One region of the Arthrobacter sp. NyZ413 genome, then DNA from elsewhere that is predicted to be linked to it. Evidence: riboswitches for the same ligand, from Rfam matches in the RefSeq annotation. Region 1 holds a riboswitch; each other region holds the start of a gene.
The links. Region 1 has a riboswitch for thiamine pyrophosphate ahead of ABCW42_RS18635 (ECF transporter S component). Riboswitches for the same ligand answer to the same signal wherever they lie in the genome.
Positions count from the first base shown of each region.

Region 2: linked by a shared signal. The riboswitch ahead of thiD (bifunctional hydroxymethylpyrimidine kinase/phosphomethylpyrimidine kinase) and the one ahead of ABCW42_RS18635 (ECF transporter S component) in region 1 are both predicted to bind thiamine pyrophosphate.
Region 3: linked by a shared signal. The riboswitch ahead of thiC (phosphomethylpyrimidine synthase ThiC) and the one ahead of ABCW42_RS18635 (ECF transporter S component) in region 1 are both predicted to bind thiamine pyrophosphate.
Region 4: linked by a shared signal. The riboswitch ahead of thiO (glycine oxidase ThiO) and the one ahead of ABCW42_RS18635 (ECF transporter S component) in region 1 are both predicted to bind thiamine pyrophosphate.

Region 1 is NZ_CP155434.1:3,987,629-3,995,475, forward strand. It holds gene ABCW42_RS18615 (PIG-L family deacetylase) at 1-804, opposite strand, end outside; gene ABCW42_RS18620 (acyl-CoA dehydrogenase family protein) at 798-1,898, opposite strand; gene ABCW42_RS18625 (energy-coupling factor transporter transmembrane component T family protein) at 2,022-2,828, opposite strand; gene ABCW42_RS18630 (ABC transporter ATP-binding protein) at 2,825-4,414, opposite strand; gene ABCW42_RS18635 (ECF transporter S component) at 4,414-5,043, opposite strand; TPP riboswitch at 5,118-5,256, opposite strand; gene ABCW42_RS18640 (NUDIX hydrolase) at 5,388-6,107, shown strand; gene ABCW42_RS18645 (DUF4235 domain-containing protein) at 6,167-6,427, shown strand; gene mnhG (monovalent cation/H(+) antiporter subunit G) at 6,424-6,855, opposite strand; gene ABCW42_RS18655 (monovalent cation/H+ antiporter complex subunit F) at 6,845-7,123, opposite strand; gene ABCW42_RS18660 (Na+/H+ antiporter subunit E) at 7,120-7,686, opposite strand; gene ABCW42_RS18665 (Na+/H+ antiporter subunit D) at 7,683-7,847, opposite strand, start outside.
Region 2 is NZ_CP155434.1:2,712,806-2,720,652, reverse strand. It holds gene ABCW42_RS12685 (bifunctional folylpolyglutamate synthase/dihydrofolate synthase) at 1-347, shown strand, start outside; gene ABCW42_RS12680 (DUF4233 domain-containing protein) at 350-802, shown strand; gene ndk (nucleoside-diphosphate kinase) at 856-1,275, shown strand; gene ABCW42_RS12670 (vitamin K epoxide reductase family protein) at 1,360-2,058, opposite strand; gene ABCW42_RS12665 (Rne/Rng family ribonuclease) at 2,528-5,800, shown strand; TPP riboswitch at 5,945-6,041, shown strand; gene thiD (bifunctional hydroxymethylpyrimidine kinase/phosphomethylpyrimidine kinase) at 6,033-7,553, shown strand.
Region 3 is NZ_CP155434.1:2,798,989-2,806,835, forward strand. It holds gene rpsP (30S ribosomal protein S16) at 1-33, opposite strand, end outside; gene ABCW42_RS13080 (hypothetical protein) at 226-669, opposite strand; gene ABCW42_RS13085 (VOC family protein) at 757-1,629, opposite strand; gene ABCW42_RS13090 (amidohydrolase family protein) at 1,703-2,803, opposite strand; TPP riboswitch at 2,911-3,019, shown strand; gene thiC (phosphomethylpyrimidine synthase ThiC) at 3,015-4,838, shown strand; gene ABCW42_RS13100 (alpha/beta hydrolase) at 4,839-5,588, opposite strand; gene ffh (signal recognition particle protein) at 5,650-7,215, opposite strand; gene ABCW42_RS13110 (glucose-6-phosphate dehydrogenase) at 7,419-7,847, shown strand, end outside.
Region 4 is NZ_CP155434.1:3,128,760-3,136,606, reverse strand. It holds gene ABCW42_RS14580 (DEAD/DEAH box helicase) at 1-901, opposite strand, end outside; gene ABCW42_RS14575 (RNB domain-containing ribonuclease) at 1,160-2,683, opposite strand; gene thiE (thiamine phosphate synthase) at 2,777-3,466, opposite strand; TPP riboswitch at 3,494-3,613, shown strand; gene thiO (glycine oxidase ThiO) at 3,605-4,939, shown strand; gene thiS (sulfur carrier protein ThiS) at 4,936-5,172, shown strand; gene ABCW42_RS14555 (thiazole synthase) at 5,176-5,982, shown strand; gene ABCW42_RS14550 (4a-hydroxytetrahydrobiopterin dehydratase) at 6,044-6,391, shown strand; gene ABCW42_RS14545 (hypothetical protein) at 6,524-6,826, opposite strand; gene ABCW42_RS14540 (DUF3107 domain-containing protein) at 6,878-7,102, opposite strand; gene ABCW42_RS14535 (TetR/AcrR family transcriptional regulator) at 7,155-7,811, opposite strand.

The sequences.
Region 1 (7,847 bases):
AATCCGCTCCGCGTCAGCCGAAGAGTTCTGCCCCTTGGCCGGCGGAGTCCAAGCGAAGGTCTCCCATGTCCTGCCAAAATGCTCAAGGAACCGTGCCGGCAAGAGGGCCTCGTCGCCGGGCTCCCCTGACAGCGGTTCGGTCTGTGAGCTGTGGACCCGGAGTGCCGCTTCCTTTCGACATGTCTCCCCGGGCTCCAGACTCAACCGCAGCCAGCCGCGCCATAGCCCGTTGTCCGGGACTGCCCAGTGCCAGTACCACACGGGATATTCGAGCAAACCGTAGCCTTCGTCGGCCGCCAACCGGGCCGCAACCTCGCCCAAGGCTTCATGGTCGCAATGCCCGTCGTTGCGCAGCGGCGCAACCAAGACAACGTCGCGATTGGCATCGCAATGCGCCAGGGCTTCCTTGACGGCAGCCGCGATGCGCGGCCGGTAGGCAGCCAATCCGCCGTCGGGCAATCCGAGGAACGTCCAGTGCGCGCCGGTGGCCGTGATCTCCAAACCGGACCGGAATTCATTGAGCCGCACTTCAGCGAGCTCCTCGGCGGAATGCGTGGGCGACTGCGGATGAGACGCTTCGCCAGCGGTGCAAAGCACCACGTGGACATCGATTCCAAGGTCGGCGAGGCGGCACAGGAGGCCTCCCGCGCCGAGGGTTTCATCGTCCGGATGCGCCGCGAGGATCACGAACGCCGCTGCTCCAAGGTCCTCGGCCCCCAAGGGCAGCTCCGCGAGGGAGCCCACTTCCGCGTCGAGCCACGCGGCCTCCGGGGTTCCTGCGTCCGTGTGCGAAAAACTCACCATGCCCCTGGTCCTTCCAGGACCAGCGATCCCAACTGGGCGTCATCACGGCCGCCATGGTGCTGACGGATATACAGGGAAAGGTCAGCCACCCGCTTTGCGTATTTCGCATCGAACGCAAGTGGCCCGGGACCGAGGTTCGCGCCGGTGGCCGCGAGTATCCGCTCCGCCGTCGAGGCGATGTTCCCCCGGACCCGCAGCGCTTGGCGCCACGCGTTGTGTTCCAGCAAGCCATTATCGATGGCCGCCGCGGACACCGCCAACTCCTCAAGGGCTCCGGTCGTCAGGCGATCCGCCTCACCGAGTGCCGCGAGGGCGATTTGGTCGGGTTGCTTCCGCAAGAGCGCTGCCCGGAACGTGCGCAGCAGGCCGATCGATCCGCCCAGCCAGCACGCCGCCACTGCCATGCCGCCCCAAGCGAAGCCGGGCCGGACAAAGTACCATCCATCAGCGCCGACCGCGCGGGCAGGCACGTCTTCGAAATGGACTGTTCCGCTGGGGATTTCGCGCAACCCGTGACCGACCCAACGGGGCTCCTCCACAGTCACGCCCGGGTGGTGGAGGTCCACGGCGAACGCGCGCCGCTGCTGGTCATCCGTGTGGGCGGTCACGACGGCGGAATCCAGGTTCCCGGCCAAGGAGCACCAGGGTTTCGAGCCGGAAAGCGAAACCGATCCCGCATTCCCGCGCGCACTGAGGCGCATGTCCGGACCTTCCGCTGCGAAAACGCCCCAAGCGCCCGAAGGTTGGACGGCGCCGGAAGGTTGGACCGCACCGGATTGCTGGAGGATGGCGAGCGCGTCGAGATGTGGTTCGAAGACCCGCGCGGCACCGACATCCACGGCGGCTATGGAGACCAGCATCTCCCACAATTGGCCGGTCCTGCCTTGTCCCGGCAGCGGTGCTTGGCGTCCGGTTTCCACGGCCAAAGCGAGCAAGGCCGGTACATCTCCCGCCGCTTCCTCAACGCGGGCCAGCAAGTGCCCGAGCGCCGGCAGCCCGCCGTCGTGGCCTCCGCCGTCGTGGCCTCCGAGGGCAGGAAGCCGCACGGCCGGGGCACCGGATTCATGAACCCCGACCATTCCCGAAGCAGGCATGGATTCCGCCTTTCCCTTGGCGGACCGCAGGTTCACGGATCCGCAGCGACACCAGTCAGCACCAATCTATCAGTATGCTTACTAAGTCGCGTCGGGGGGTCGTCGGGGGTGAAACCGCCCAGGCTAGCCGGACTGCTTAAGCCATACGAAGTGCCACGTCCCCGCCCATTGGGCGGCAAGCATGGCGGCACCGGCGAGGACTGCCCCGCCCACCAGGACCCACGCGTCCAGGCGGCTATACGTGGATTCGCGGGCCCAAGTCCGCTGGCCGCCGCTGAATCCGCGCGCCTCCATGGTCACCGCCAGCCGGGACGCCCGCCGGATCGCCTGGACCAGCAACCCGAAGCTCTGGCCAAGCATCGCCTTGAAGCGTTGGACGGGACTTCCATGCGAGCCGACGCCACGCGCACGACGCGCCATGCCGATGGTCTGCCACTCCTCCGCCACAAGGCCGACCAGCCTCAGCGCGGCCAAGGTCCCCAGCACAAAACGGTGCGGTAGCTTCGCCTTTTGCGCCAAAGCGTCGGCGAGGTCGGTGGGGTCGGTGCAGCTCATAAGGAGGACGGCCGGCAAGGCGATCGCCAGGCCCCGGAGCATGAACCCAAGGCCCAGTGTGAGCGAGCCTTCGCTGATGGACCAGATTCCGACGTCGAAAAACACCCTGCCGCTGTCCGCCGAAAGGATCGCCGTGCTCCAGCCGCCGAAGGCCGCCGCGACGATGAGCGGCCATCCGCGCTGCCACAAGAGGCGCAAAGTGAGGCCGGCCAAGGGGAACAGGGCCAGTTCACCGAGAAGGGCGGTTGACGCCGAAACCAAGTCGATGGACAACGCCAGCACCAGGGTCACCATGAAGACGGCGACGAACTTCGCCAGCGGGTTCGCGCGGGTCAGGAGCGCGTTGTTGCCGCGCAGGTTCAGTTCTTGCCTCATGCCGCTCCAGCTTTCTGTCGCGGCCCCCGAAAGGCAGCTTCGAGCCGCATCTCGGTTCCGCCCAGGACGGACGTGAACTCCTGGTCGTGGGTCACGGAAACAACCGATGTGCCGGCGTCGAGCAGTTCGGACAGGAAGGACGCCAGTTCGGCCCACGTGTTGGCGTCCTGGCCGAACGTCGGCTCGTCCAGCACCAGGACGCGAGGGTGTGCGGCGAGCACGGTGGCGACGGACAGCCGGCGCTTTTCGCCCCCGGAGAGCGTGTACGGGTTGGCGTCCACCAGGTGGCCCAAACGTAGCCGCTCGAGCAGTTCGTCCACGCGGTCCTCGCCGTGGCCCAGGTGCTTGGGCCCGAACATGAGCTCGTCCAGCACGCGGCCGGTCACGAATTGATGTTCGGGCTCCTGGAACACGGTCCCGATCCGCGAGATCAACTGTTGGGCTTTCCACTTGAACGGATCGGCGCCGGCGCCGTCACTGAGCCCGACGGCGGCACTCACCGTTCCGGACACGGGCGCCAACAGGCCGGCCAGCGTCAGGGCGAAGGTCGATTTCCCCGCGCCGTTGGGGCCGGTGATGGTGAGCGCCTGGCCGGCCAGCACGTCGGCATCGAGGCCCGACTGCACGGGGACCGGCGGGATGGACTTGAATCCGCGACGGCGCGCAGGTTCACGCGAAACCGCGAGGTCACGGGCGCTCAGCAGGACCTCGTCCCGTGCCGTGGATCCGGAACCAGGGGTTGCCGTGCGCGCACGGGTGGCGGGAACGTAACCGGGTACCCACACGCCGGCAGCAATGAGCATGTCCCTCGCTTGCGCCAGCACGGCGTCGGGCGCGCCGTCGAGCAGGACGGCCGGCGTCGAACCGCTTTCGGAGGTGCTGCCTGGCTGGAGGACCACGATCCGGTCCACCAGGTCTTTCCACACGGAAACCCGGTGTTCCACCACCACAAGGGTGGCGCCGGTCTTGTCCAGGCAACGGCCCACCGCATCCCGGACTTCCAGCACGCCGGCCGGGTCAAGGTTGGCGGTCGGCTCGTCCAGGAGGATCAGACCGGGACGCATCGCGAGGATCCCGGCGAGCGCGAGCCTCTGCTTCTGCCCGCCGGACAGGGCCGACGTCGGGTGGTCCAGCGCAAAACCGTCGCCCGCGCTGCTCCTCAGCCCGACGTCGTCGAGCGCTTCATGGACGCGCTTCCAGATTTCCTCCCGAGGCACCCTGAGGTTCTCCGCACCGAAGGCGACGTCGTCACCCAAGCGGGACAGGACCACCTGGGTTTCCGGGTCCTGCTGCATGAGTCCGGCCCTTCCGCGACGGGCGCGCGGCGACTCGCCATCCACCAGCAGCGAGCCGGTTTCGTCGGCGTCGTCGCCTTCCTCGCCAAGGACGCCGGCAAGGGCGTGAAGGAGCGTCGATTTGCCCGCGCCCGAAGGTCCAAGCAAAAGGACCCGCTCGCCCGGACGAATGTCCAGGTCCAGGGCATGGATGGCCTGCGTGGCGCGGCCCGAGTGCCGCCAACCCCACCCTTGCGCGGAAATGGCGGCGGGCCGCACCACGGCAGCGGTGCCGGAATCAGTACTGGGCATCAGGAAAAGACGGACTCCGAAGCGGCCTTGCGGGACGCGAATGCGCTCAAGACGCCTGTCTTGGCAAGGCCGCGGGTGGCGATCCAGGCCAAAGCGCCGGCGATTACCGCACCGGAAACCGTGCAGAACGCGATGTAGGCAAGCTTGTCGATGGGCTCGTAGGCGATGTTCCAGCCCCACGGGAGGAAGGAATCGTTGAGACCGCAGAACAGGCCGGCGCCTGCCCCGGCCAGCAACGAAACCGGCAGGTTGAACTTCTTGTACACAAAGGCCAGGAAAATCAGCTCGGCGCCAAGACCCTGCAGGACGCCCGAGATCAGCACCGTGGTGCCGTACTGGGAGCCCATGAAGAGTTCGCTCGTGGCCGCGACCGTCTCGCAGAAGATGGCCGCGCCGGGCTTCCTGACGATTAGCATGCCGAGGACGGCCGGGATCATCCAACCGCCGGCGATGATGCCGGACAAGGGCGGGTAGGAAGCGCTCATCGGTGTGGCAACCAAGGCCATCTGGTCCCATGCCCAGAAGATCACGCCGCCGGCGATGGAAATCAGCGCAGCCACGACGATGTCGACGACGCGCCAGTTGTAACCGGGCTTGGCCATGCCCGGCCTTGCAGAAACACCAGTCATTTTGTCCTCCTGAGGAACAGGAGGGGAAAGTGTTTGCGGCTTCCTGGGCAGCTTCCGCCGCGCCGGTTTCCGGACACTTTGAGAACTCGACTCCCTTGCGCCGGTACTAGCCGGATCAGGTTCGAGGGTCTGCGGCTATCCGCACTCTCAGCGCCCATCCTCCGCGTCCGCACTGCTGCGGGCACGACGGCCGGCGCTCCCCTGTCGTTATCAAATGCACCCTTTCTGGGCGTGGTTCAGTTTACACCTCGGCTTGTTTTTGGACCCTTTGCGACCCGATTGCGTCTCAACCTGCTGGATCACCGGAGACGCCGGCCCAGGCAGGCCCCGGTATGGTGACAAGCATGAGCGAAGCGAACAGCCCAAAGGTGGCCGAACCCAGGCTCGCCGCGAGCGTGATCCTTGTCCGGGACGTGGCTATTCCTGACGACGAAGGGACTGGACTTTCCGGCTTGGAGGTCTTTGTCCAGCACCGGGTATCCACCATGGACTTCGCCGCCGGCATGGTGGTTTTCCCGGGCGGGCGCGTCGACCAGGTGGACAGCTCCGGCTGGGACTTCACGGACGACGTCGTCGAGCGGCACGCGTCCGCGTGGCACCGGAGCAGCCTTGCCACCGATCCCGCTTCGGCCCGGCACAACGCGGGACGCGTCCTGGCCGCCGCCCAGCGCGAAGTCTTCGAGGAAACCGGGCTGGAGCTCCCGGCCACGGCCCTTCGCCCTTGGGCAAACTGGGTCACTCCCGCAGACCAGCCCAAGCGTTTCGACACGTTCTTCTACTTGGCCTTCCCCGATCGCGGGTCCGAGCCGCAGCACCAGACAACGGAGGCGTCGTCTTCAGTCTGGTTGCCCGTGCAAGGAATCCTCGAATCCGAGGCCGCCGGTACGCTCAAGCTGATGCCTCCCACCTTGGCCCTGCTGGAAGAACTCCTCAGGCTCGGCACGATGGACGCGGTGGAAGCCGAAGATCGGGACATCTTCCCCGTCCGGCCGGAACCCGGCGCCCTCGAAGAGTTCTTCCGGCTCCGGCGCCAAGCCCGGCAGCAGGGCCGGCCGGACGCGTGAGCCGGTTGTGGGGTTAGGCTGGGGACGGCCCCAGTTTCGCCAAACGAAGGAGTCCCGGAATGAACATGCTCATCAAGCTCATGGGCACCGCCATCAGCATCGTCGCAGGCTTGGTCGGAACGAAGATCGTGAACACCGTCTGGGAGAAGACCACGGGCAACAAGCCGCCGACCGACAAGGACGAAACCCCCCAGAGCCTTCGTTCGGCGCTTACCTTCGCGTTGATTTCCTCAACCGTCAGCACAGTCATCCAGGTCCTGGCCAACCGCGGCACGCAACGCGCGATCGTCCGCTTCCAGAAGACCCAGGACATCGTCTAGGGCTGCTTGCCGGCCTCTTCGTCCTTTTCCCCGGCTGGTTCTTCGCCAGCAGACGCTTGTTCGCCCGCAGCCCGAAGCACCACGGCTTCCAGTTCGTCGGCGCTGAGCAGCTCGGGGTGGAGGTGCTTGGTCCTGTAACCTGCGCGGCCCACCATGTGGGCGGATACGGGCACGGTGAGCAGCTGGAAGATCCAGGCAACCAGCAGGACCGGCCACACCCACCATTCGCGCATTTGAAGGCCTATGGCGGCCAGGACCAGGAACAGTCCCAGTACCTGCGGTTTGGTGGCCGCGTGCATCCTGCTCATGAGGTCGGGAAAGCGCAACAGGCCTATCGCGGCGCCAAGCGACATGAGGGCGCCGACAATCAGCAAGACCGCGGTGACGGCGTCGATCACGGCGTCCATTCCGGTGGCGTCAGGAGTCATTGACCTGCCCCCTGCGGTCGGCGACGAAGCGGGCCACGGTCACGGAACCGATGAATCCAATGAGCGCCAAGGCAACCAGCAGCACGAGGTTGTTGAGGTGCCGGTTGACGGCCATATCGATTGCGAGGGCCGCGCCGAGGATGGCGAGCAGCACGTCTGAGGCGAGGACCCTGTCCAACAGGGAAGGCCCGACGGCGATCCGGTAGATCGCGCCGGCCGCCGCGAGGCTCAGGATCACCGCTGTGACGATCAGGACGAGGTCTTTCACGATCGGGCTCCCCTCGTTGCAGGCCATCCTTCGGCCTGGAGTGCTTCCATTTCGGCCCGGGTTCCCATGATGCGTATCAGTCCTGCCTCTGTGTCCTGGACTTCGCGCCGAAGCTTGGCGAGGTCGGCTTCGTTCCGGACGTTGAGCCCGTGGATGTACAGCGTGGACGTGGAGCGGTCCACCTCCACCACAAGGGACCCCGGAATAAGCGAGATCACGTGGCCTGTGGCGGTCACCATGAGGTCTGAATGGCTCCGCAAAGGAACGGCGACGACGGCGTTGGTCACCGCGGGTCCCCGGAAAATAGCGAGGTACATCACGTTCAAGCTCGCTGCCACCACTTTGCCGAGGAACACCACGGCGAAAGGAATGGCCCGGAGCACGTTGAAGCGCCCGCTGAGCTCGACCGGAGGCAAGTAGAACACCCGGGCAACCACCACTGCCACCATGGCGCCGAAGACGAGGTTGCCGGGGCTGAAGTCGCGCCAGAGCGCGCCCCAGACCACCACGAGCCAAATGAGGAGGGGAAGTTCGGTGCGGAAGGAGATCCGTTTGCGGCTCATTTGCCGCTCCCCTGGACACCCGGTTGGACACCCGGTTGGACACCCGGCGCCGCGGTTCCTGGAACGTGGGCGTTGTCCCCCAGTACCGAATGGATGTAGGCCGTCCGGTCCAGCATCTGTTCGGCGGAGTTGCCTGCCAAATGGAAGAGCGGACCGGCAAA
Region 2 (7,847 bases), 1.3 Mb from region 1:
CCTTCAACTTCACCAAGCTTGTGGTGGTGATCGGCATCCTGAAGGAAAAAGACGCCGAAGAGATCCTCCGGCAGCTCAAGGATTCCTTGGGCGACCTCGCCGAGGAGTTCTGCTTCACGCAGTCCAACTCACCGCGTGCCATTCCCGCAGGGGAACTCGCCGATCTCGCTGTCGACCTCGGATTCGGCGAAGAAAACGTACACATCGCCGAGAAGCTTGACGACGCGATCGAATGGGCCGTGGAGCGTGCCGAATCCAACGACGACCTCGCGGGCGGCGTGCTCGTGACGGGTTCCATCACGGTTGTGGCTGAAGCCCGCATCCTGCTTGGAAAGGCAGGTGCCTGAGCATGGCAAGGCTGACGAAAGCCCAGCGCGAGTGGCGCCCCGGCATGCCCAAGAAGCGCCGTTCCACCAAGGCGATGTTCGCCTCCACCGTGCTGCTCCTTGAAGCTTTCGTGGCGTTCTTCGCCACGTTGGCCGTTTTCGGGCTCAAACGCGGTGAAGTGGCGCCGGGCTTGATATTGGCCTTCGGTATCGCGTTGAGCGTGGTGCTGGTGCTCGCGTGCGCCGTCGTCAACAAGCCGTGGGGAGTCGCTGTCGGCTGGGCGTTGCAGCTCATCTTGATCCTGACCGGAATCGCGGAACCGACGATGTTCGTGGTCGGAATCCTCTTCGCGGCGTGCTGGTGGTACGGAATCCGTGCCGGTATGAGGATCGACCGCGAGAACGTCCAGCGTGACCGCGAGCAGGCAGAGTGGGACGCCGCGCACGGTGACGGCGCCACCGGGCAATCCGCCTGAGCCAAACCCCGTAAACTGGCTGGGAAACCCACACACCCATCATTGGAGCAACTGTGAGCATTGAGCGCACCCTTGTACTGATCAAGCCCGACGGCGTGGCCCGTAACTTGAGCGGAAGCATCCTCGCCCGCATCGAGTCCAAAGGTTACGTTCTGGCCGAACTGAAAAAGGTGAACGCTACCCGCGACCTGCTGGAGCAGCACTACGAAGAGCACGTCGGCAAGCCGTTTTACGAGCCACTGGTCGAGTTCATGCTGAGCGGCCCTGTTGTCGCCGCGATCTTCGAGGGCCACCGCGTGATCGAAGGGTTCCGTTCTCTGGCGGGCACCACGGATCCGACGACGGCGGCACCTGGCACCATCCGCGGCGACTTCGGCCGCGACTGGGGCCTGGCTGTCCAGCAGAACCTGGTCCACGGTTCCGATTCGGTGGATTCCGCCGAGCGCGAGATCAAGATCTGGTTCGGCGCGTAGCCGCCGCTCAACGAGATTACAGTTAAGGCCGATGTTCGAGAGTGAACATCGGCCTTAACTGTAATCTCGCGGTATGTGACGTCCTCAGTAGCCCGAAGTCCCGATGAACATGTTGATGAACGCGAAGAAGATGCTTGCGATGACGCCCACGTAGAGCAGGGCCGAGATAATCCAACCGGATTCGCCGAGGGTCTTGGCCAAGCGGGCAGGGGCTGGAATGACACCGTGGACCACGTTCCGGATGGTCACGAAAACGAACAGCGGGATCATGCATGCCCACACCACCATGCAGAGCGGGCACAGTATATGGATGGCGTAGAGCGCCTGGGACCAGAGCCACACGATGAAGATGAATCCGAGCGTTACACCGATTTGGAGTCCCACCCAGTACCAGCGGGCAAACTTGGCTCCCGCGAACAGGGCCATGGCTGTGGTGATGATCACGGCGAACGCCACGATGCCAATGAACATATTGGGAAAGCCGAAGACCGAACTCTGCGGGGTCTTCATTACGTCTCCGCAGGAAATCCAGGGATTGACGTCGCAGAACGTCCCGGCCTGGGGGTTGATCAGGACCTGCAGCTTCTCGAGGACCAAGGACCCGGAAGCCAACCAGGCAACCGTGCCGGTGGCCAGCAGCAGCCAGGCGAACGGCACATCGCGGACCATGCGGGGCAAGGCTGCCGCCGCAGCGTTCTTCCCGGATTTGTTGTTGCTTTCCTTGTCCTCGTTGAGGCGGCGGGCGTCGTCATTGGCCAGGTTCGGGCTGGCAGGGCTCGGCATGGTTCGCTGTCCTTTTCTGGAGGGGCCCGGCCATTCACCGGGGACTGCTCTTGGGAGGATTCTAGCCGCGGAGGCTGAAGGCGGCGTCCAGCGTGCGCGGCGGCACGGCAGCTTTACACCGCATTTTCCCGCTGGCGGCGCGGGCGTATGAGAGAATGGACATGGCCGGAAGCCGATCCACATGCGGATTCCGGTCCGGCATCTTGTTCCCAAGACCGCCAGCCGCCAGCAGGGCATGCCGGATCCGATGATCCTCGGTAGGCCCGCAGCGGCAATGGACGGCACCTGGTTGTGGCAATAGAACAACGGGTTTTGAGCAAGGCCGGCTTTCCGTGGATGCCGCACCCGCATGCCGGTGCGAACCGGAAAGACAACTACTGACTTCTGTCAACGCCTGCGGGTTTTGACAAATATTGCCCCTCTGGGCACCGGATGTGGCGGTTGCGCAAGGGCAGGAGTGTTGCCACATATGGATAATGAGCAAGTTGTAGCCGCCGCCGAAGACGCGGCGCCGGAAGCAGCCCCGGAGACGCCGAAGAAGGCCACCCGCACCCGCCGCAAGGCCGCTCCGAAAGCTGCTGCGGAGGCACCCGGGGAAGCGCCCGACGCCGGAGCTGACGCCCCGTCCGCAGGGCAGGTCGCCGACGCAACGGCTCCTGAAGCGCCCAAGGCGCCCGTCCGGCGCAGCCGGGCCCGCAAGAAGGTCGACGCCGAACCGTTGCCTGGTTTCGCTGAAGAAACTTCCCCTGAAGGTTCCGGGGACGCCGCGCAGGCTGCCGCCGTCGAACCCGAAACCCCGCAAACGGAAGCTGCACCCGAAAAGCCGGTGCGGCGCCGTCGTACGACGAAAGCGGCGGCAGCCGAACCAGCGGAGGAAGTCCCTGCTGAACCCGCAGCCGAAGAAGCACCCGCCGAAGAACCTTCAGTGGCAGTCGCGGAACCGGTCACTGAAGAAGAGGCCGAAGAGCTGGCCGAGAATGCTGAGCCGGCCGTCGCTGGGAACGCCGAGCCAGCTGCCGCCGGCCCTGCCGCGTCGCTCTTCCTGGAACCGGGCTCCATTACCTCCATGCTTTTCCAGGCTCCGGACTTGAGCACGGTTGTGCGCCCTGCCGTTGTCGATGAAGAATCCGAGGGCGGCGAACGGCCTGGCGATGACAACGAGCTGGATGAGGGCGGAAGTCGCCGTCGGCGTCGCAGCCGCGGGCGGCGTGGCCGCCGTGGGTCCGATCGCGATGAAGTTCCCGGTGAAGAGGCCTCTGTCGAGGGTGAAGAAAACGGGGAAGCCGAGGCCGAGGAAGCCCTGGAAGAAGGCGTGACCTCGCGTCGCCGCAGGCGGCGTCGTCGCGGCGACCAGGACCTCGAGCTCACCGGCGGCGGAGACGACGATCCGCCCAACACTGTGACCCGCGTCCGCGCTCCCCGCGCGCACGTGGAGTCCACGGGCCCGGATCGGGTCACGAGCGTCAAGGGCTCCACCCGCCTTGAAGCGAAGAAGCAGCGCCGGCGTGAATCCCGGGAGACCGGGCGTCGCCGTCAAGTGATCACCGAAGCCGAGTTCCTGGCCCGCCGCGAATCCGTGGACCGGCAGATGATCGTGCGCCAGCGTGACGACAGGATCCAGATCGGGGTCCTGGAAGATGGCGTGCTGGCCGAACACTTCGTGTCCAAGACGCAGCAGGACTCCTTGATCGGCAACGTTTACCTGGGCAAGGTCCAAAACGTCCTGCCGTCCATGGAAGCCGCTTTCGTGGATATCGGACGCGGCCGCAATGCGGTGCTGTACGCCGGTGAAGTCAATTGGGACACCGTGACGCTGGAAGGCAAGCCGCGCCGCATCGAAAACGCCCTGAAGTCCGGCGATTCGGTGCTCGTGCAGGTCACCAAGGACCCGGTAGGCCACAAAGGCGCCCGCTTGACGAGCCAGATTTCCCTTCCGGGACGCTACCTCGTCTACGTTCCCGGCGGGTCCATGACCGGCATCTCGCGCAAGCTGCCCGACGTCGAGAGGAACCGCCTGAAGCGGATCCTCAAGGACCGCCTTCCCGAAAACGCCGGTGTCATTGTCCGCACCGCTGCCGAGGGCGCTTCCGAGGAAGAGCTGACTCATGACATCAACCGCCTGCGCGCCCAGTGGGAAGGCATCGAGAGCCAGTCCACGTCCACGAAGATCCTTGCTCCGGAACTTTTGTACGGCGAACCGGACCTCACCATCAAGGTTGTCCGCGACGTCTTCAACGAGGACTTCTCCAAGCTCATCGTCTCGGGCGATGAGGCGTGGGACACCATCGAAGCCTATGTGACCTATGTGGCTCCGGACCTGGTGGGGCGCCTCGAAAAGTGGACGTCCGAGCAGGACATCTTCTCGGCTTGGCGCGTGGATGAGCAGATCCACAAGGCCCTGGAGCGGAAGGTTTTCCTGCCTTCCGGCGGTTCGCTCGTGATCGACCGCACCGAGGCCATGACCGTTGTTGACGTGAACACGGGCAAGTTCACCGGCAGCGGCGGCAACCTTGAAGAGACCGTCACCAAGAACAACCTCGAAGCGGCGGAGGAAGTCGTCCGGCAACTGCGCCTGCGCGACATCGGCGGAATCATCGTCATCGACTTCATCGACATGGTCCTCGAGTCCAACCGCGACCTCGTGCTGCGGCGCCTGGTCGAATGCCTTGGCCGGGACCGCACCAAGCACCAGGTCGCCGAAGTGACCTCGCTTGGCCTGGTGCAGATGACCCGTAAGCGGATGGGCACCGGGCTGCTCGAAGTCTTCGGCGAGCAGTGCGAAGTGTGTGCAGGGCGCGGTGTCGTCACCCACGACGAGCCCGTGGAGCATCGCCGGGCCAACGTTTTGGCCGCCGAGCACCACCACCCACGCGCCGAATCCCAGCCGGCAGGCCGCACTGAACCGCGGAAGCGCCGCCGCAGCAGGGGGTCGGGGCAGGGCTCGTCCGAGGCCCCGGTAACCACTGCGGGTGCCGTCCATGTCGAACCGACGGATCCCGGCCGCCAGGCCGCCACCCGTGCGGCCCTTGCCACCATTGCGGCCGCGGCCCATGCGGCACACGTGCACGACGACGAGCTGCGGCATGCCGCGGAACTCGCCGCGGGCGAGGCAACCGCGGAAGAGTCCGGCGCAGCGCCCGTCCAGGCTCCGGCCGCGACGCCGGGTTCGTCCGCGGGTGGGGCCGGGTCCTCCGGTGGACAGGAAGCCGCTGCTCCTTCGTCAAGCCCGTTCGGCATCGAGGAACGCGTGAAGCCCGTGTTGCGGTTTGGTGGCGAAGAAGTCGCCTTGCCCTTCGTCCACCACCCGGAGCCCCAGGCTGCGGGCACTCCGACGATGAGCCTGGACCTGCTGGCGAAGGCGTTTGCCGGCCTCGGCCATGCCCCGGAAGACGAAACCCCGGCAGGGGAAGGTCCCGAACAGGCTGCCCCGGAAGCGGAAACATCGGGAAGCAAGCCTTCCGAGGGCGAGGCTCGCGCGGAGGAAGCTCCCGCTCCTGGGCCTGCTGTGTCAAACGGGTCCGCGGAGTCTGCACCGCGCAGCCGCAGGGCACGCCGCAACCGTAGCGCCAGCCGGGCGCAGGGCGCGGCCAACGCCACGGATGTCGAACACCATGAGGCCTCCGCGGCTGCGTCAGGCGGCTCCGCCCACGAGGCCAAGGTCCCTGTTGAAGGATCCGCCAAGCCCACGTCGACAGAGGAACCGATCATCCTTGGCGTCGGCGTGCCGAAGTCCGAGCTCTGACGGTACCTTCATTCGAAGCCCCGGTGGTTTCCGCATCCGCGGACACTGCCGGGGCTTCTTCGTTCCGGCCTTCGGGCGGCCCGGGCCCCCAGCGGCTCGTCGAACGCTCGATCCACGGACTTCGTGTGATCCGGGTTAAGCTAAGGGACTGACACGGGGTGCCGCGCACCAAGCCGGCTGAGACCAGACCCGTTGAACCTGTCCGGTTAGCACCGGCGAAGGGATGTCCCGCATGGCTTCATCACCGCATTCACTCGTGTACCCGCTCAAGGCAACGCGCCGACGCGTGCCCAGGGTCCTCAGCATCGCCGGATCCGATCCTTCGGGCGGAGCGGGAATCCAAGCCGACCTTAAGAGCATCGCCGCCCAAGGTGGTTATGGCATGGCCGCCATTACGGCCCTCACCGCCCAAAACACGCAAGGCGTCACCGGGGTCCATGTTCCGCCTGTTGATTTCCTGCGCCAGCAACTTGAAGCCATCGGCAACGACATCGAAGTGGACGCCGTCAAGATCGGCATGCTCGGGGATGCCGCGGTGATCGAGGAAGTACGCCGCTGGCTCGGGAAGGTGCGTCCCGCCGTCGTGGTCCTCGACCCCGTGATGATCGCCACCAGCGGCGACCGCCTCCTCGCGGAATCCGCGGAAGCCGCGCTCCGCGAGCTCTTGCCCTTGGCCGATCTGATCACCCCGAACCTGCCGGAACTGGCCATGCTCCTGGGCGAATCCGAAGCCGCTGATTGGGACTCGGCACTCGCGCAGGGCAAGCGGCTGGCCGCCGCCTGTGGAAACACCGTGTTGGTGAAGGGCGGCCACTTGGAGGGACCGGGCTGCCCGGACGCCTTGGTGAACACCGTTGGACTGCTGAGCCAGGACGTCGTGGTCTTCCCCGGCGAGCGGGTGGAAACCCGCAACAGCCACGGCACGGGCTGCTCGCTCTCGTCCGCGATGGCCACCGCCAAGGTGCGGTCCGGCGATTGGGAGTCCGCCCTTCGCGTGGTCAAGCCGTGGCTCCACGGGGCACTGGCGGAATCAGCGGTGTTGGAAGTCGGCAAGGGCAACGGGCCGATCCACCACTTCCATGCGCTGGACAACGGCCTCCAGCCCGGGGAGTTCGCGGCACGGTTGTGGGAGGAGGCCCGCCCTGAACTGGACGCCATCCATGCCTTGGACTTCATCAAGGACCTGCAGTCCGGGGCGCTTGGCGAAAACCATTTCGCGTACTACCTGGCTCAGGATGCCATTTACCTCAACGGATACTCCCGGGTCCTGGCGCGGGCAAGCGCACTGGCTCCAAGCGAAGCTGAACAGCTGTTCTGGGCCCGTGGAGCCCAAACCTGCCTGGAGGTCGAGTCCGAGCTGCACCGGAACTGGCTGGCGACCCGAGAATCCAGCAGCCAGCCGGGGCCCGTCACGAAGGCTTACGTGGACCACTTGGTGGCGGCGTCGGCATCGGGAAGCTATGCCGTCCTGGTCGCTGCCATCCTGCCGTGCTATTGGCTGTACGCCGAGGTGGGCCGGCAGCTCCACGACGGATACCTCGAGTCGGGCGCACCGGCGGGGCACCCTTACGCCGATTGGTTGCGCACATACGCTGACGAAGCATTCGCCGAAGCCACCCGCACGGCCATCGGCATCATCGATGTTGCCGCAGGCGCGGCGTCGCCCGCGGAGCGGGAAGCGATGTTGGAGGCGTTTTCCCGGTCCTGCCGCTATGAAACAGCGTTTTTCGACGCGCCGCGGGTTCACGGCTGACAACCCCCGTACGCGGTGTGGGCCGCTGCCGCAGCGTGTCGGGCGGCACGTCCGGGGTTTCGCCAACGTCAAGGGTAAGCTGTACGGGCACGGTACCGGACGGCGGCATTGCCAGTCCGTGGCATCCATCACATGGCGGCCTCCGGACCGGGCCTCATTTGCAGCCGGGGGAGAAACTAGCGTAATCTAGATCCTCGGTGCTTACGCCAACACTTGGGTTATGCCCAGAGAACCTTTCGTTCGGAACTGTTTCTTTGAAACCGTTCCTTGATTCGGGACTGTTCAGGGATAACT
Region 3 (7,847 bases), 1.2 Mb from region 1:
ACCGAAGCGCTTGAGGCGAATCTTTACGGCCACTTTTGTGGTCACTCCTGTTTCTGAAACGGGGTTGAACCCGTCGTTCTGCTCCCGTGGGGCGGGCCATACTTGAGGGTTCCAAGGACAAGATGCACCCACGGAGAGAGGGGCCGCGAGGATCAAGTACCTGTCCATTGTGCCAGATGGCGGACAGGATTTCGAACCGCGGCCGGCCGGCGGGTCGGGCGGCGGCTACTCCCCTACGGACCAGACATACAGCCCGGCGCGGTCGACCTTGTCCACATCAGTGGCGAGCGCGGCCAACTGCTGGACGTACAGGCGTGATTGCCTCGCATCGAAAGGCATGTCCTCCTGGGCCGCCCACTGATCCGCGACGTCCTCGAGCACGCTTCCTTCGCCCTCGGTCTCGTAGCTCAGCAGTTCGGACAAGGCCCGCACCATGGCTTCAGGTACGCCAAGCAACGCATCGCTGGCAACATCCACCAAGGCGAGTTCGTAGTCGGCGCCTGCGGCATGCACGGCCGTTCCGGCAAGATCGCCGAGTTGCTCCACTTCGAAGTCGCTGATGTCCGGGATCCGCACCGCGCTTCCCGCAACTCCACTCCCCTTCTCGAGGGCGGATGCCCGCTTGATTGCTTCATCGTGGGTGGCAACAAAAATTTCAGCAAAGCCCATGGAAACTACCCTCATTCAGTGGTGCCGACGGAGCGCGGCGCGGCGCCTGAAACAGGCGCCACGCCATCAAGCCCCAAGTTTAGCTTGCTAGCGGACGGCGATCCGGAGGCGGTTGCGCCACGGGTCTTCGAAGCGCAACTCCGCTCCCGTGTGGTGGGAAGAAATTCCGGCGACCTTGAGGCGGTCGGCGAGCGCGCCGACGTCGTCACCTGACGGAACTTCGATGACCACTTCGCCAAGGCCGAGCGTATCCTTGCGCGGACCGGCGCCGCGGCTGTTCCAGACATTCATGGCCATGTGGTGGTGGTAGCCGCCGGCGGAGACGAAGAGCGCCTGCCCGTGCCAACCGGCAGTCTTCTCGAAGCCCAGGGTGTCGACATAGAAGTCGTGGGCGGTCTGGACATCGCCGACCTGGAGGTGGACGTGCCCGACGCCGGCACCGGCCTCATGCTGGCCCGTCACCGATTCTTCGCTCAGGAATTGCTGGAGGTAGCGCTGCGGCGGGAGCGGCAAGCTGTCCATCACTACGGAGGCGCCGTTCCACTCCCAGCCTTCGCGTGGCTTGTCGTAGTAGAGCTCGATGCCGTTGCCCTCGGGGTCGGTGAAGTAGAAAGCTTCGCTCACGAGGTGGTCCGCGCTTCCGGCGAAGGCGTGCGGCTCATACTGGGCGGCCGTTGCGACAGTCGCGGCCAAGGAAGACCGGTCTTCGAAGAGCAACGCTGTGTGGAAGAGGCCCGCTTCCCCACGCCCCGGGATCTGGAGTCCCGAAGCGGGCGCCAAGTGCACCAGCGGCTTGCCGAGCCTGCCGTAGTAGAGCCCGCCGTCCTGCTCCGCGACGACCTCCAGGCCCAAGGCCCGCTGGTAGTAGTCGGCCATGAGCTTCATGTCCCCCACTTTGAGCATCACGGTGCCCATGGTCAGGTCGGCAGGAAGGAGATCCTGGCTGGGTGTGGTGGTCATGTGAAACTCCCGGCTCTTGTGGTCGCCGCCCATCGACGACCCTTTACATATCTAAATTACTTGAAGCTTCAATTTATTCCTCATCGACGTCTTTGTCCACAACGCTCCCCCTAAGAACCACCGTCTGCGGATTCAGGACGACGTCGAGCGAAGCGCGCGGATCCTTCGCATAAAGCACGACGTCGGCACTGGCACCTTCGCTGATGCCGTCCGCTCCGAGCCAGTTCCGGGCGGACCAGCACGCGGAATCGAGGGCCGCCGCGGGAGGAAGCCCGGCCCGGTGCAACTCGAGGATTTCCTCGCCGATGCGGCCGTGCTTGATGACGCTGCCCGCGTCCGTTCCCGCGTAAATCCGGATTCCGGCTTCATGCGCCTCACGGACCCGCTCGTATCGGCGCTCCCACAGCGCCGCCATGTGGCCGGCGTACAAGGGGAATTTCGGCGCGGCTTGTTGCACAATGTCCGGAAAGGTCGCGATGTTGACGAGGGTGGGGACGATGGGGACACCCTGATCGAGCAATCGCGGAATATGCCTCGGAAGTAAGCCTGTGGCGTGCTCGATGCAGTCGATCCTGGCGTCAAGCACGTCGTCGATGGTCTGTTCGGCAAAGCAATGGGCTGTAACCCGGGCGCCTTCGTCGTGCGCGGCGGCGACGGCGTCCTTCACCACGGCCGCGGGGAACGACGGGCCGAGGTCCCCCACCGAACGATCGATCCAATCCCCTACGATCTTGACCCACCCGTCCCCGAAGCGGGCCTGCTTGCGCACCGCCTCCACCAGGCCTTCCGGCTCGACTTCTTCCGCCAGTCCCCGGATGTACCTCCCCTTCCTGGCAAGGTGCCGTCCGGCACGGATGATGCGGGGCATGTCCGGCCGGTGCTGCAACCAGCGCGTGTCGCTGGCGGATCCGGCGTCCCGGATGAGGAGGGTTCCGGCGTTCCGGTCGGTTGCGGCCTGCACGCGGGCGGTCTCTTCGTCTACCGCTCCGCCTTTGCCCAGGCCCACATGGCAATGGGCGTCCACGAGTCCCGGCAGCACCCATCCATCGAGGATCGCCGACGGCGCGCCGTCCGGCCGGACAAAGGTCAATCGTCCGTCGACCGACCACAGGCCGCGCCGTTCTTCTTCCGGGCCGGTCAGCGCCACGCCGCTGAATTCGATGATCTCTGGCATGTTTCCAGAGTAGGACCGCAGCGCATTTCGGCCGAGCCCTACCCGGCCGCGGGCATGTTCCTTCCTGTCATGTACGCCACAGCAGCTTCCGCGTGTGGTAGCTTCGTCTACGACCACACGGGGGCCCTTGCCAGGGGCTGAGATCAGGCTGACGCAGCCTGCGACCGTCGAACCTGTCCGGGTAATGCCGGCGAAGGAAGTGAGTACTCAAGTGAGCTCCAAAGAAGCACAGCTTAGCCCTACCCAAAATGAAGCGGACCGCGAGGTGACGCAGTCGCTGAAATCGCATTCGCTTGCGTTCATCGAGGACGCTGAGACCGGAATCCGGGTACCAGTAACGGAAATCGCCTTGGAACCCTCGCCGAACGGCGAGGGGAATGCTCCTTTCCGGGTGTACCGCACGGCCGGCCCCGGTAGCGATCCCGTAGTGGGCCTCCAGCCTTTCCGCAACGAATGGATTGAAGCCCGCGGTGACACCGAAGCGTACCGTGGCCGCGAACGCAACCTGCTCGACGACGGCAAGTCGGCCGTGCGCCGCGGCGCCGCCTCGGATGAGTGGAAAGGCGCGCAACCCGTCCCCCGCCGTGCCATCGACGGAAAAACCGTCACCCAGATGCACTACGCCAAACAAGGCATCGTGACGCCCGAAATGCAGTACGTCGCCCTCCGCGAGAACTGCGACGTCGAATTGGTGCGCAGCGAGGTTGCTGCCGGCCGGGCCATCATCCCGAACAACATCAACCACCCCGAGTCCGAGCCGATGATCATCGGCAAGGCCTTCCTGGTGAAGATCAACGCCAACATCGGCAACTCCGCCGTCACCAGCTCGATCGCCGAAGAAGTCGACAAACTGCAGTGGGCGACGCAATGGGGAGCCGACACGGTCATGGACCTGTCCACCGGCGACGACATCCACACCACCCGTGAGTGGATCATCCGCAACTCCCCTGTTCCGATCGGAACCGTGCCCATCTACCAGGCATTGGAAAAGGTCAACGGCGAAGCCAACAAGCTCACGTGGGAAATCTTCAGGGACACTGTCATTGAACAGTGCGAACAGGGCGTGGATTACATGACGATCCATGCCGGTGTGCTGCTGCGCTACGTCCCCCTGACGGCCAACCGGGTCACGGGCATCGTTTCGCGCGGCGGTTCGATCATGGCCGGCTGGTGCCTGGCGCACCACGAGGAGAACTTCCTGTACACCCATTTCGACGAGCTGTGCGAAATCTTCGCCAAGTACGACGTCGCGTTTTCGCTTGGCGACGGGCTTCGTCCGGGAGCGACCGCGGACGCGAACGACGCCGCGCAGTTCGCCGAGCTGGACACGCTCGCCGAGCTCACGAAGCGGGCATGGAAGTACGACGTCCAGGTCATGGTGGAAGGTCCGGGCCACATTCCGTTCCACCTTGTCCGCGAGAATGTCGAGCGCCAGCAGGAACTCTGTGACGGCGCGCCGTTCTACACGCTCGGCCCGCTCGTCACGGATGTCGCGCCGGGATACGACCACATCACCTCGGCGATCGGCGCCACCGAGATCGCCCGCTACGGCACGGCGATGCTTTGCTACGTCACGCCGAAGGAACACCTTGGCCTGCCGAACAAGGACGACGTGAAGACGGGCGTGATCACGTACAAGATCGCCGCCCATGCCGCCGACCTCGCCAAGGGACACCCCGGTGCTCACGAACGCGACGATGCTTTGTCCAAGGCACGCTTCGAGTTCCGCTGGCGCGACCAGTTCGCCCTGTCCCTGGATCCGGTCACGGCCGAAGCGTTCCACGACGAGACACTCCCGGCCGAACCGGCCAAGACCGCACACTTCTGCTCCATGTGCGGACCGAAGTTCTGCTCCATGCGCATCAGCCAGGACATCCGCGACGAGTACGGTTCCGCCGATTCCCAGGCTGCCATCGCGGAAATGTACAGCGGCATGCGCGAAAAGAGCGAGGAATTCCTCGCTTCAGGCGGCAAGGTCTACCTGCCGGAACTGTCAGTGCCTGGCGCAACGGCGGGCCCGGGAAACGTGAACTGATCAGGAAGCGTGGACAGATCCGGCACGGCTGACGTCCGCGATGAAGGAGCGGATAATCCGGTCTCCTTCAACTGAATCATTGGGCCGGTGCCCTCCTGCCGCAATGCGGTGGAGGGCACCGGTTTCCTGCAGGTAGCCGGCAATCTCCTCATAGAGTGGCTCCCAACCACCCGTCAGGACGAGCGTGGGAACGCCGGGGACAATGTGCAAGGGCGCCTCCCAGGGAGGGGCTTGCAAGCGCAGGCGGCGGGCCGTCCGACGGGCCTCCGGGGTATCGGGGACCGCCGCTTCGGAAGAAAAAGCCCGGCGCAGGTATTCGCGTTGGTAGTCGTCATCGCTGAGCTCGTGCCTGACACGGAACAGCGGCTCCATGAGCGCCTTGTACGCAGCAGTTGCCGGAAGCTCCGCCGTCAAGGACAAACACGCCGGCTCCACCAACACGAGCGAACGGACAAGGTCCGGCCGCTCCACCGCGGCGAGCATGGCGGAAATCGCGCCTTGGGAGTGCGCCACGACGTGGCCGCCCCGCGCCGAACCGCCGGCGGGTACGGTTTCGGAGGCTCCAAGGCACTCAAGGAGCATGTCCACATCTGCCGGGATATCCGATTCCAAGGGCTCGGCCTGGGCATCGAAACCGTGGCGCTTCAGGAAGAGCGCGTCAAAACGCAAGGCCATACCATGCTGCTTCGGCCAGGCGGCGGCCCCGAACGAGCCCGCCCCATGGACGAAGACAACACGGTGTTTTTGCATTCCTCAAGCCTAGGTCACGGGACTGACATCACCGCTGCCGGCGAAGCCGGCAGCGGGCACTTTACTTGCCGAGGAACTTGTCGAAGCCCTTGGGGAGGTTCAGCTGGGACGGATCGAAGTCCGCGCCGGGCTGGCCGAATGCCGCACCGCTCGGAACCGACTTCGACCGCCTGTTCTCGGCGTCGCGCAGTTCCTGGGCGGCCTTCGCCGGGTTTCCCGAACGTGCCTTCTTCTTCGGAGCGCTCTTTCCCTTGCGGGCGCCGCCGCCCCCGAGCCCGGGCATACCGGGCATACCCGGCATGCCACCGCCCTGGGCCAGCTTCTTCATCATCTTCTGCGCCTGGGCAAACCTCTCCAGGAGCCCGTTGACCTCGGAAACATGCACGCCGGAACCACGGGCAATACGCGCGCGGCGCGAGCCGTTGATGATCTTCGGGGCAACACGTTCGTGCGGCGTCATGGAGCGGACGATGGCTTCGACGCGGTCGATCTCGCGCTCGTCGAACTGCTCGAGCTGCTGGCGGATGTTCTGGGCACCCGGCATCATCATGAGCATCTTCTTCATTGAACCCATGTTGCGGATCTGCTGCATCTGGGCGAGGAAGTCATCCAGGGTGAAGTCTTCCTGGTCGGCGAATTTCTTCGCCATCCGGGCGGCTTCTTCCTTGTCCCACGCCTTTTCCGCCTGCTCGATCAGGGTCAGGACGTCGCCCATGTCGAGGATGCGCGAGGCCATGCGGTCCGGATGGAACAGTTCGAAGTCGTCCAGGTTCTCGCCTGTGGACGCGAACATGACCGGCTTTCCGGTGACGGACGCGACCGAAAGGGCGGCACCGCCGCGGGCGTCGCCGTCGAGCTTTGACAGCACCACGCCAGTGAAGTTGACGCCTTCGTCGAACGCGACCGCCGTGTTGACGGCATCCTGGCCGATCATGGAGTCGATGACGAAGAGCACTTCGTTCGGGATGATCGCCTGGCGGATGCGGCGCGCCTGGTCCATCATCTCGGCGTCGACACCGAGGCGGCCTGCGGTGTCCACAATGACGACGTCGTGCAGCTTCTGGCGGGCCTCCTCGACGCCGGCACGCGCGACGGCGACAGGGTCTCCGGTGGGAACGTCATGTTCGGAGGTGGTGCCGGGATGCGGCGCGAAAACGGAAACCCCCGCGCGCTGGCCGACGATCTGGAGCTGGGTCACGGCGTTTGGCCGCTGCAGGTCGCAAGCCACAAGCATCGGGCTGTGGCCCTGCGCCTTGAGCCACTTGGCGAGCTTGCCGGCGAGCGTCGTCTTGCCCGCACCCTGCAAGCCAGCGAGCATGATGATGGTGGGACCGGTCTTCGCCAAGCGGATACGGCGGGTCTCGCCGCCGAGGATCTCGACGAGTTCCTCGTTGACGATCTTGACGATCTGCTGGCTGGGGTTGAGGGCGGCGGCAACTTCAGCGCCCAGCGCCCGCTCACGGATGCGGGCAGCGAACTCACGCACCACGGGAACGGCAACATCCGCGTCCAGGAGGGCGCGGCGGATCTCCCGGACGGTGGCGTCGACGTCGGCCTCCGTGAGGCGGCCCTTGCCGCGGAGATTCTTGAAGGTTGCTGTCAACCGGTCAGAGAGTGAATTGAACACGCGCCGTGCACTTCTTTCAATGGTCTACGAATGGCGGCCAAGGCGGCACGCCAGCTTCTTGACGATTCCTGCCCCAAACAGATCTGGCTCAACGAAGGGACTCGACTATCTAGGGTACCAACTAGCACCACTTAGGTGCTCATACACCAACATAGGTACCCGATTTTCACCAACTGACACCAACAAGATGGCATGCTGGCACGGTGACCAACAAAACAACTGTCAAAACGTTGCTCATCCTCGGCGCTTCGGGGGACCTTACGGGCCGGCTGCTGTTGCCGGGCCTTGCCAGGCTGGTTGCAGGCGGCCTGGCTGACGGGCTCAAACTCGTCGGAGCAGGCTCGGACCCGTGGACCGCCGAACAATGGACGGACCGTGTGCGGAGCGCCTTTGAGGATGCCGGAAAAGACGCCGACGCGGCAGGACGCGAGTCGATCGCGGCCATGGAGGCAAACACCGAATACCACCAGGTCGATGTCACCGCGGACGGCCAACTGGCCGCGTTGCTTACCGGGCTCGAAGCTCCGGTGGCCGTCTATTTCGCCCTTCCTCCGCACGTCAGCCAAAAAGCCTGCGAGGTCCTGACCGCCGGCCAACTGCCGCCGGGAACGCGCCTCGTGCTCGAGAAACCC
Region 4 (7,847 bases), 860 kb from region 1:
TGGCCGCGGTGCGCTTGGTCTTCGTGAAGATGATGGTCCGGCCACGGCCGCGGGCCTGCAGGATCCGGGACACGACCTCGGTCTTGTCCATGCTGTGGGCGCGGTAGATCAACTGGCGGATGTCCCGCTTGGTCAGGCCTTCGTCGTTCGGATCCGCGGCCCGGATGTGTGTTGGCTGCGTCATGTAGCGGCGGGCCATCGCGATGACCGGACCGGGCATCGTCGCGGAGAAGAGGAGGGTCTGCCGGACCGCGGGGGTGGCGGCAATGAGAGTCTCTACGTCGGGGAGGAACCCGAGGTCGAGCATCTCGTCGGCTTCGTCGAGGATGACCATCCGGACGTTCTTCAGGCTCAGGTGGCGCTGCTTGTAGAGGTCGATCAGGCGGCCCGGAGTGCCCACCACAATCTCCACGCCCTTCTGCAAGGCTTCGATCTGGGGTTCGTAGGCGCGGCCGCCGTAGATCGTTGCGATCCGGGCATTGCGCTTCCTGGAAGCGGTCTGGAGGTCGTTGGCCACCTGCACGGCGAGTTCGCGCGTGGGGACGATCACCAAGGCCTGCGGCGCGCCCGGGACCGCCAGTTTATCGTGGCCCGGATCGTCCCGTCCCACGATTCGCTGGAGGGCCGGGATGCCGAACCCAAGGGTCTTTCCGGTGCCGGTCTTGGCTTGGCCGATGATGTCGTGACCACCGAGGGCTACCGGAAGGGTCATGGCCTGGATGGGGAACGGGTGGGTGATCCCTGCGTCGGCGAGGGATTCGACGATGTCCGCGCGGACGTTGTAGTCGGCGAAGGACTTTTCGGCGATCTCGTGGGGCGTCTCGTCCGAAGAGATGGTTTCTTCGGGCTCAATTGTTTCTGTTCCGTCTGTCAGGACTTCATGGGTGTGCAATTCACTCACGGTGGAGTTTCCTTATTCATTTAGGCCGCGCTGCGTGCTCAACGGTGGTGGCAATGCCGTTCCGGAGCACGGATGGCGCGCGGGCAAATCCAGTGGAAGCCGATCGCGGGCTATCTAAATACTGGCACTGGGGACCAGCTGGTGTATCTCAAGATCGCGTAGGGGCGGGCTTGTTGATGTCAAGAATTTAACTGAATCAACGACCGGGCATCCATTACTACCCCCACAGTCTAGCGTGAGGACGCGGGAAAACCCGGATCAGGGCTCCTGAACGCCCAAGGCATCGGCCTGGGAAAGCAGTTCGAACGTGATTTGGCGAGTGGCGATGTTGGCTTCAAGGAGCTTCACCCGGACCTTCGTCCCGGACTCGAGCTCTCCTTCGCAGCGTGCGGTGACCGCGGGCTCTGCGATCTGGACGGTGCCGTAGGGGTGGCCGTTGCCGTTACCGTTGGCGCCGTTCCCATTGCCATTGCCGTTTCCGTTGTTCTTCGAGGGCTTTGACCCGGCGATAACCACTGCGTCGAATTCCTGGCCGACATGGTTCACCAAGAGGGCAGCTTCCACGGTGTCAAGCGCGAGCCGCTCCATCCGGGCCGCAAGCTGGTCGGAAGACGCCATGATCTCCGGCAGGCTCGGCAGGGCGTCGCGCGCCCACGCAGGGATCGCCGTCCCGGCACTGAGCGCCTCGCAAATTACCAGGACGAAACGATCGATCAGGCGGCGCAGCGGAGCCGTCGTGTGGGCGTACGGTGCGCCGATCGCGGATTGCATGACGCTCTCCGGTACCTCGCCGTCAAAGGGCGTGTAGCCCGCGCCGCGGAAAAGCATCCCGGCCGAGTGGAGGATCGCCAGTTGCCTTGGATCCTTGGCGTCCAAGGTCCGCAAGTATTCGCCGTAACTGATCCCGTCATCCCACGGTTTGCCGAGCGCACCCGTCTGGCGCTTGAAATGGAGCAAGGACCGCTCATCCGGTGCCGGCATCGTGCGGAGGATTCCCACCTTGCCGTCGAGCATCAGCCGGGCCGCCGCCATCCCGGTCATGAGGGAAATCTGCGCGTTCCAGTCCTCCACCGGCAGCGACGGAGCGGCAACGATCCGGTAGCCACCGCCGTCGGGCAGTTGCACGATCTCCTGCTCCGGCATGTTCAGGCTTGCCCCGCCGCGAAGCCTCTCGAGTTCCACCCGCTTGAGCCCCACCTCCTTGAGGAGCTGAAGGACCGGATCGGCCGTTCCGGAATCGATCTCCGCCTGGACACCCTTGTAATTGAGTTTGGCGCGGCTCCGGACGCTCGCACGCCGGACGGAGACAGCACGGAACTCGGCGTCGGCGTCGAGGTCGAAATCCCAGACGAACGCGCTGCACGTTTGCCCGGCCAGCAGGCTCCCGGCGCGTTCGCTGATGATTTCCGGGTGCAGCGGGATCCGGCCGTCCGGAGCGTAGTAGGTCTGCCCCCGGTGGCGGGTCTCGGCGTCGAGCGCGCCACCGGGAAGCACGAACGATGGAACGTCGGAGATCGCGTAAAGAACCCGGTAACCGTTCCCCTCGCGTTCGATGAAGAGGGCCTGGTCGAGATCCGTGGACGAAGCGGGGTCGATCGTGATGAAAGGAACGTCCGTCAGGTCGACGGCGGGCAGGGTGTGGCGGGACACTGCGGTTTCGGCGTCGCGCAGTGCATCAGCGGGGTAGCCGGAAGGCAGCTCAAGTTCCGTTCGAAGGGACGCAAGCGCTTCCGCCAGCGTGTTCGCGGCTTCACTGACGTTCGGGGCTAGCTGATGTGACACGAAAGTCAGGGTAACTCCAAAACCTCCCGGAGTCTGCCAAACGGACCCCGGGAGGCACTGTCTCCCGGCCCGTTCCTGTTCGCGGCAGCGCGCCTACGCGGCCGCCGCATCGAGGGCAGCCAGCAACGACTGTGCAGCCGCCGTCGGGTCCGTCGCCTCCGTGATCGCCCGCACCACGACGATGCGGCTGGCGCCCGCCTCCACGACGGCGTCGACGTTGCCGAGGTCGATGCCCCCAATGGCGAACCACGGCAGCACGACGCCTCCCACGGTTTCCTCATCCGCCCTCTTCACTGCGTCGGCAGCGTACTTCAGCAACTCGAGCCCGACGGCGGTACGGCCCGGCTTGGTGGGCGTCGCCCACACGGGTCCCACGCAGAAGTAGTCGAGTCCGCTGCGGCCGGGCGATGCGGCGATCGCGGCGTCGATCTGCTCCGGCGAGTGGGTGGAGAGACCGATAACAGTGGGATCGTGGAGGAGCTTCCGGGCGGAGCGCAGCGGAATGTCCTTCTGGCCGATGTGGAACACGGGAGCCCCAGACAGGGAAGCGATGTCGGCGCGGTCGTTCACGGCCCACAAGCGGCCGTGTCGCTGTGCCACCGCATGCAGGACCTCGAGGAGTTCGAGCTCCTCGGCTGCCTCAAGGCTCTTGTCCCGCAACTGGATGATGTCCACCCCGCCTTGGAACGCAGCATCGACAAATTGTTCAAAATCGCCCTGCTCCTTGCGGGCATCGGTGCAGAGGTAAAGGCGGGCGGTGGTGTGGACATCGTTCAGGGTCATGGAAAACAGAGTAGTTCCTCTAAACTGGGCTGGTACCGCGGGAGCCGCGGCGGCAGTCACAATCGCCGCGCGGCTGAGAGGGCTTCAGCGCCGACCGCTTGACCTGATCCGGCTAGTACCGGCGTAGGGAAGGACTCCATGGACGAGCCAAAACCCCAGAACACATTCCAGCCTGCCCGCCTGCAGGCCGACGTAGCCGTGATCGGCGGTGGAATCATCGGCCTCGGCATCGCGTGGGAGGCCCGAAAATCTGGCCGCTCAGTTGCGCTGATCGATCCCGCGCCAGCCAGCGGCGCCACTTTCGCGGCCGCCGGCATGCTGGCGCCCGTCAGCGAATTGCACTACCAGGAAGAGGACCTCCTGGAGCTCATGCTCGAATCGTCGGCGCTTTGGCCCGGATTCGAACAATCGCTTCCGGCCTCGGCTTCCGGACATGGCACGGGATACCGCACGACGCCGACCCTCGCCGTCGGCGCGGACGCAGCGGACCGGCGCGCACTCGCCGACCTGCGGGACGTCCAGCGTTCCCACGGTCTCCAGGTGGAGTCAGTGCCTGTCCGTGAGGCCCGGGAACAGGAACCGCTGTTGAGTCCGCAGATTTCGTGCGCGTTCGCCATTCCCGGCGACCACCAAGTGGATCCCCGCAGGCTTGCGGCCACCATCCTGGCCGCGCTGAAAGACCACGAGCCCGCCGATCCCACCTGGACCGAGGGAACCGACGACGGCGTCACTGTCCCCGACCGGGCGAAGCAGCTCTTGTGGGACAGCGGACGAGTCGCCGGAGTGGCACTCGAATCGGGTACGCGAGTCTTCGCCACCGAGACGATCGTCGCCAACGGACTCGGTGCCGCCGCGCTCGGAGAATTGCCGGATGGGCTCAGCCTCCCGCTCCGTCCTGTTTATGGAGACATCCTGCGGCTGCGCGTTCCGGACAAGCTCCAGCCCCTCGTGACGGCTACTGTCCGGGGCATGGTCCGAGGCGTGCCCGTGTATATCGTTCCGCGCGAAGACGGAACCGTGGTCATCGGGGCGACGCAACGGGAAGACGACCTGTCCGGCGCGGGAACATCGGACAACCCAGTGTCCGCCGGCGGCGTCTACCAATTGCTGCGCGACGCCCAAGTGCTGGTGCCCGCGGTATCCGAACTCGAACTCCTGGAAGCAACCGCCCGCGCCCGCCCGGGCACACCGGACAACGCGCCGCTGCTGGGACGCGTCCAAAGCCCCGGAACCTCGGGTCACACTGGCGGCGAGGACGTGCAGGGCCTCATCGTCGCCACCGGGTTCTTCCGGCACGGCGTGCTCCTCACCCCGGCAGCCGGCCGGATCTGCGTCGACATCATGGACAACGTCGCCGATCCGCGTTGGAACAAATTCCGGCCCGGCCGCTTCTCACGACCACTCACAGGAACTGCCTCCGCTGACGGAGACCAGGACCTGACCTGCCAACACCTCTCGAAGGATTACGCATGAACATCAAACTGAACGGCGCCCAACACACCCTGGGTGAGGGCGCATCGGTCACTACTGTCGTCAGCCACATCACCGGACGCGCACTGGACGCCAACGGCCAGGCGAGCGACGGACTCAAGATCGGAGTCGCCGTCGCACGCAATTCCGAAGTGGTGCCGCGCAGCCAATGGGCGGCCACGGCGCTCGCAGAGGGCGACGAACTCGAAATCGTTACAGCAGTCCAAGGAGGCTGAACCATGACAACAACAAGCACCCAAAGTGCGGGCACCGTTACCGATTCCTTGGTGATCGACGGCGTCGAATTCAGTTCGCGGCTCATCACCGGGACGGGCGGGGCGCCGAGCCTCGACGGACTGGGCGCAGCCCTGCTCGCGTCCGGAACCGAACTCACCACGGTGGCACTGCGCAGGTACTCGCCGTCGGAAACCGGCTCACTTTTCCAACTGCTCGTAGACCACGGAATCCGCGTCCTGCCCAACACCGCCGGTTGTTTCACGGCCAAAGACGCCGTGATGACGGCCGAACTGGCCCGGGAAGCACTCGAAACGGACTGGGTGAAGCTCGAAGTCATCGCCGACGAACACACCCTCCTTCCTGACGCCGTCGAGCTCGTGGACGCAACAGAGAAGCTCGTGGACCGCGGCTTCAAGGTGTTTGCCTACACGAACGACGATCCCGTCCTGGCCCTTCGCCTGGAAAACCTCGGGGCTACCGCCGTGATGCCGCTGGGCGCACCGATCGGCACGGGCCTTGGCATCCTGAATCCGCACAACATCGAACTGATTGTGTCGCGTGCTTCCGTGCCGGTAGTGCTCGACGCCGGGATCGGCACCGCCTCCGACGCCGCCCTGGCCATGGAACTCGGTTGCGATGCTGTTCTGCTGGCTACGGCGGTCACCCGCGCACAGAACCCGGTCCAGATGGGCGAAGCCTTCAAACATGCCGTCATCGCCGGTAGGCTGGCAAGGCAAGCGGGCCGTATCCCGCGGCGGGAGCACGCCTTGGCGTCCTCGGCCATGGAAGGACGCGCCGAGTTCCTCTAGCGGCAATCAGCCCGTCGCATAAAGCCTCCCGAAACGGAGGCACGCCGGGGAAGGAACGAACATGGCGGGCAAGGACCAAATCCTCACCGGACCGGCGCTCGACGCCGCCTTGGCGGCACTGCCGGACTGGAAATACCGCTCTGGCGCGGTGGTCACCGTCTTCAAATGCCCGACGTCGGCTGCCGCGCTTGAGCTGATTGCCGCCGTCGGGCGCATCGCTGAGGCCCAGAACCACCACCCGGACCTGGACTGGCGCTACAACCGGGTGTTCGTCCGCTACAGCTCGCACGATGCCGGCGGTGAGGTGACTGGGCGCGACATCCGCGCAGCCACCGAGGTGGGCAGGACCGCCCGGGAACTTGGAGCGGCGCCCCAGCCGGAACGATACCCCGATGCCGAGCCGGGTTAGGCAGTCTTGACGTTAAGCAACAGTGACGTTAAACAACAGTGACGTTAAACAACAGTGACCACGCACCGACGGTGCGTGGTCACTGTTGCTTGGCTGCCGCCCGTGTTTCCAGGCCGCTCGGTAAAGTCGCGGTCAGAGCTTCAGGGCTGCCGTCAGCTTCGTGAGGTCGTGCTTTGCGCGGGTACGGCCCAGGAAGATCGCCAGCAAGATAGCCGCCACCGTGCCCAGGACGATCGGCAAAACCCAAGGAATCCACGTAACGCCGGGCAGGTAGCCGAAGCCGAGTTGGATGAAGACCATCCAACTAAGCATGCCAACGGTCACGGACGCGCCTGCGGGCAAGGCGATTCCATACGTTCCACGGCGTTTGTCGTTACCCCAGACGATGAAGCCTGTGGCGACGGTGGCTAGCACCACGATGACAAGTGAAAGCATGCGGACTCCTGGCTCGCTGGTGTTCCTGAAATTGCCGGCGTCGGGTGTTGCCTAGAGGGCGCCGAAGCCGACGCGGCGAACTTCCTCGGCGCCGATCTCCACGTAGCCCAGGACGTTGCCGGGAACGATGATCTGGCGCCCCTTCTCATCCGTCAGGCGAAGGTCCTTGCCGCCGGAAATGGCCTCGCCCACGATCTTGGCAACGGCGTCGGCATCCAACGCGGACTCCAGCACGATCTCACGGCCAACGTTCTGAATGCCGATCTTTATTTCCACAGCAGGGCCTCCCAGCCAATCAAAAGAATTTACTCAGTGCTCTATTTGTAGCTTAGGACTCTTTGGGGAAGCGACTGATTCCGCGCCAAGCTAAACGGTAGATCAAGTCGCTCGCCACATCGATGTCCAGGTTGCCGTCCGTTTCCAGCCAATACCGGGCGCTGACCTGCGCCATCCCGGCAAGGCCGCGGCCCAGTAATTGTGCTTCCAAGTGCGGCAGCTTGGTGTCTTCGGCAATCACCTTCGCGACGGCATCTGCAAACGTCCGGTTGAAAGTCTCCAACCTGGAACTGACATCGGGGTCGTTGATGAGGTCCGATTCGAAGACGAGCCGGTGGGCCTGGTCGTCGCTCGCAATAAAGCGGTAGTAGGCACGCATGACGGCCTGGACACGTTCCTTGTTGTCCGACGTCGAGTTCAGCGCGGTGAGCATCAAGTCCGTAAGCGTGGCCAGGTGGCTGTCCAGCAGGGCCATGTAGAGGTCCCGCTTCGAGGGGAAGTGCTGGTAGAGGACGGGCTTGCTGACATGCGCCGTCTCCGCGATTTCGTCCATGGCCGCGCCGTGGAAACCGTTGGCGACGAATACCTCCAAGGCGGCGTTCAAGAGTTGGGCCCTGCGCTCATCGCGGGGCAGCCTCGCCGAGCGCTGCGATACGGTCCGATCAGGCTTGACCTGGGTCTCCTGTTTGGTACGTGAACTCTCAGCCACTTGTCTGCCGCCTTTCCCCTTTGCAGTTATGACCAC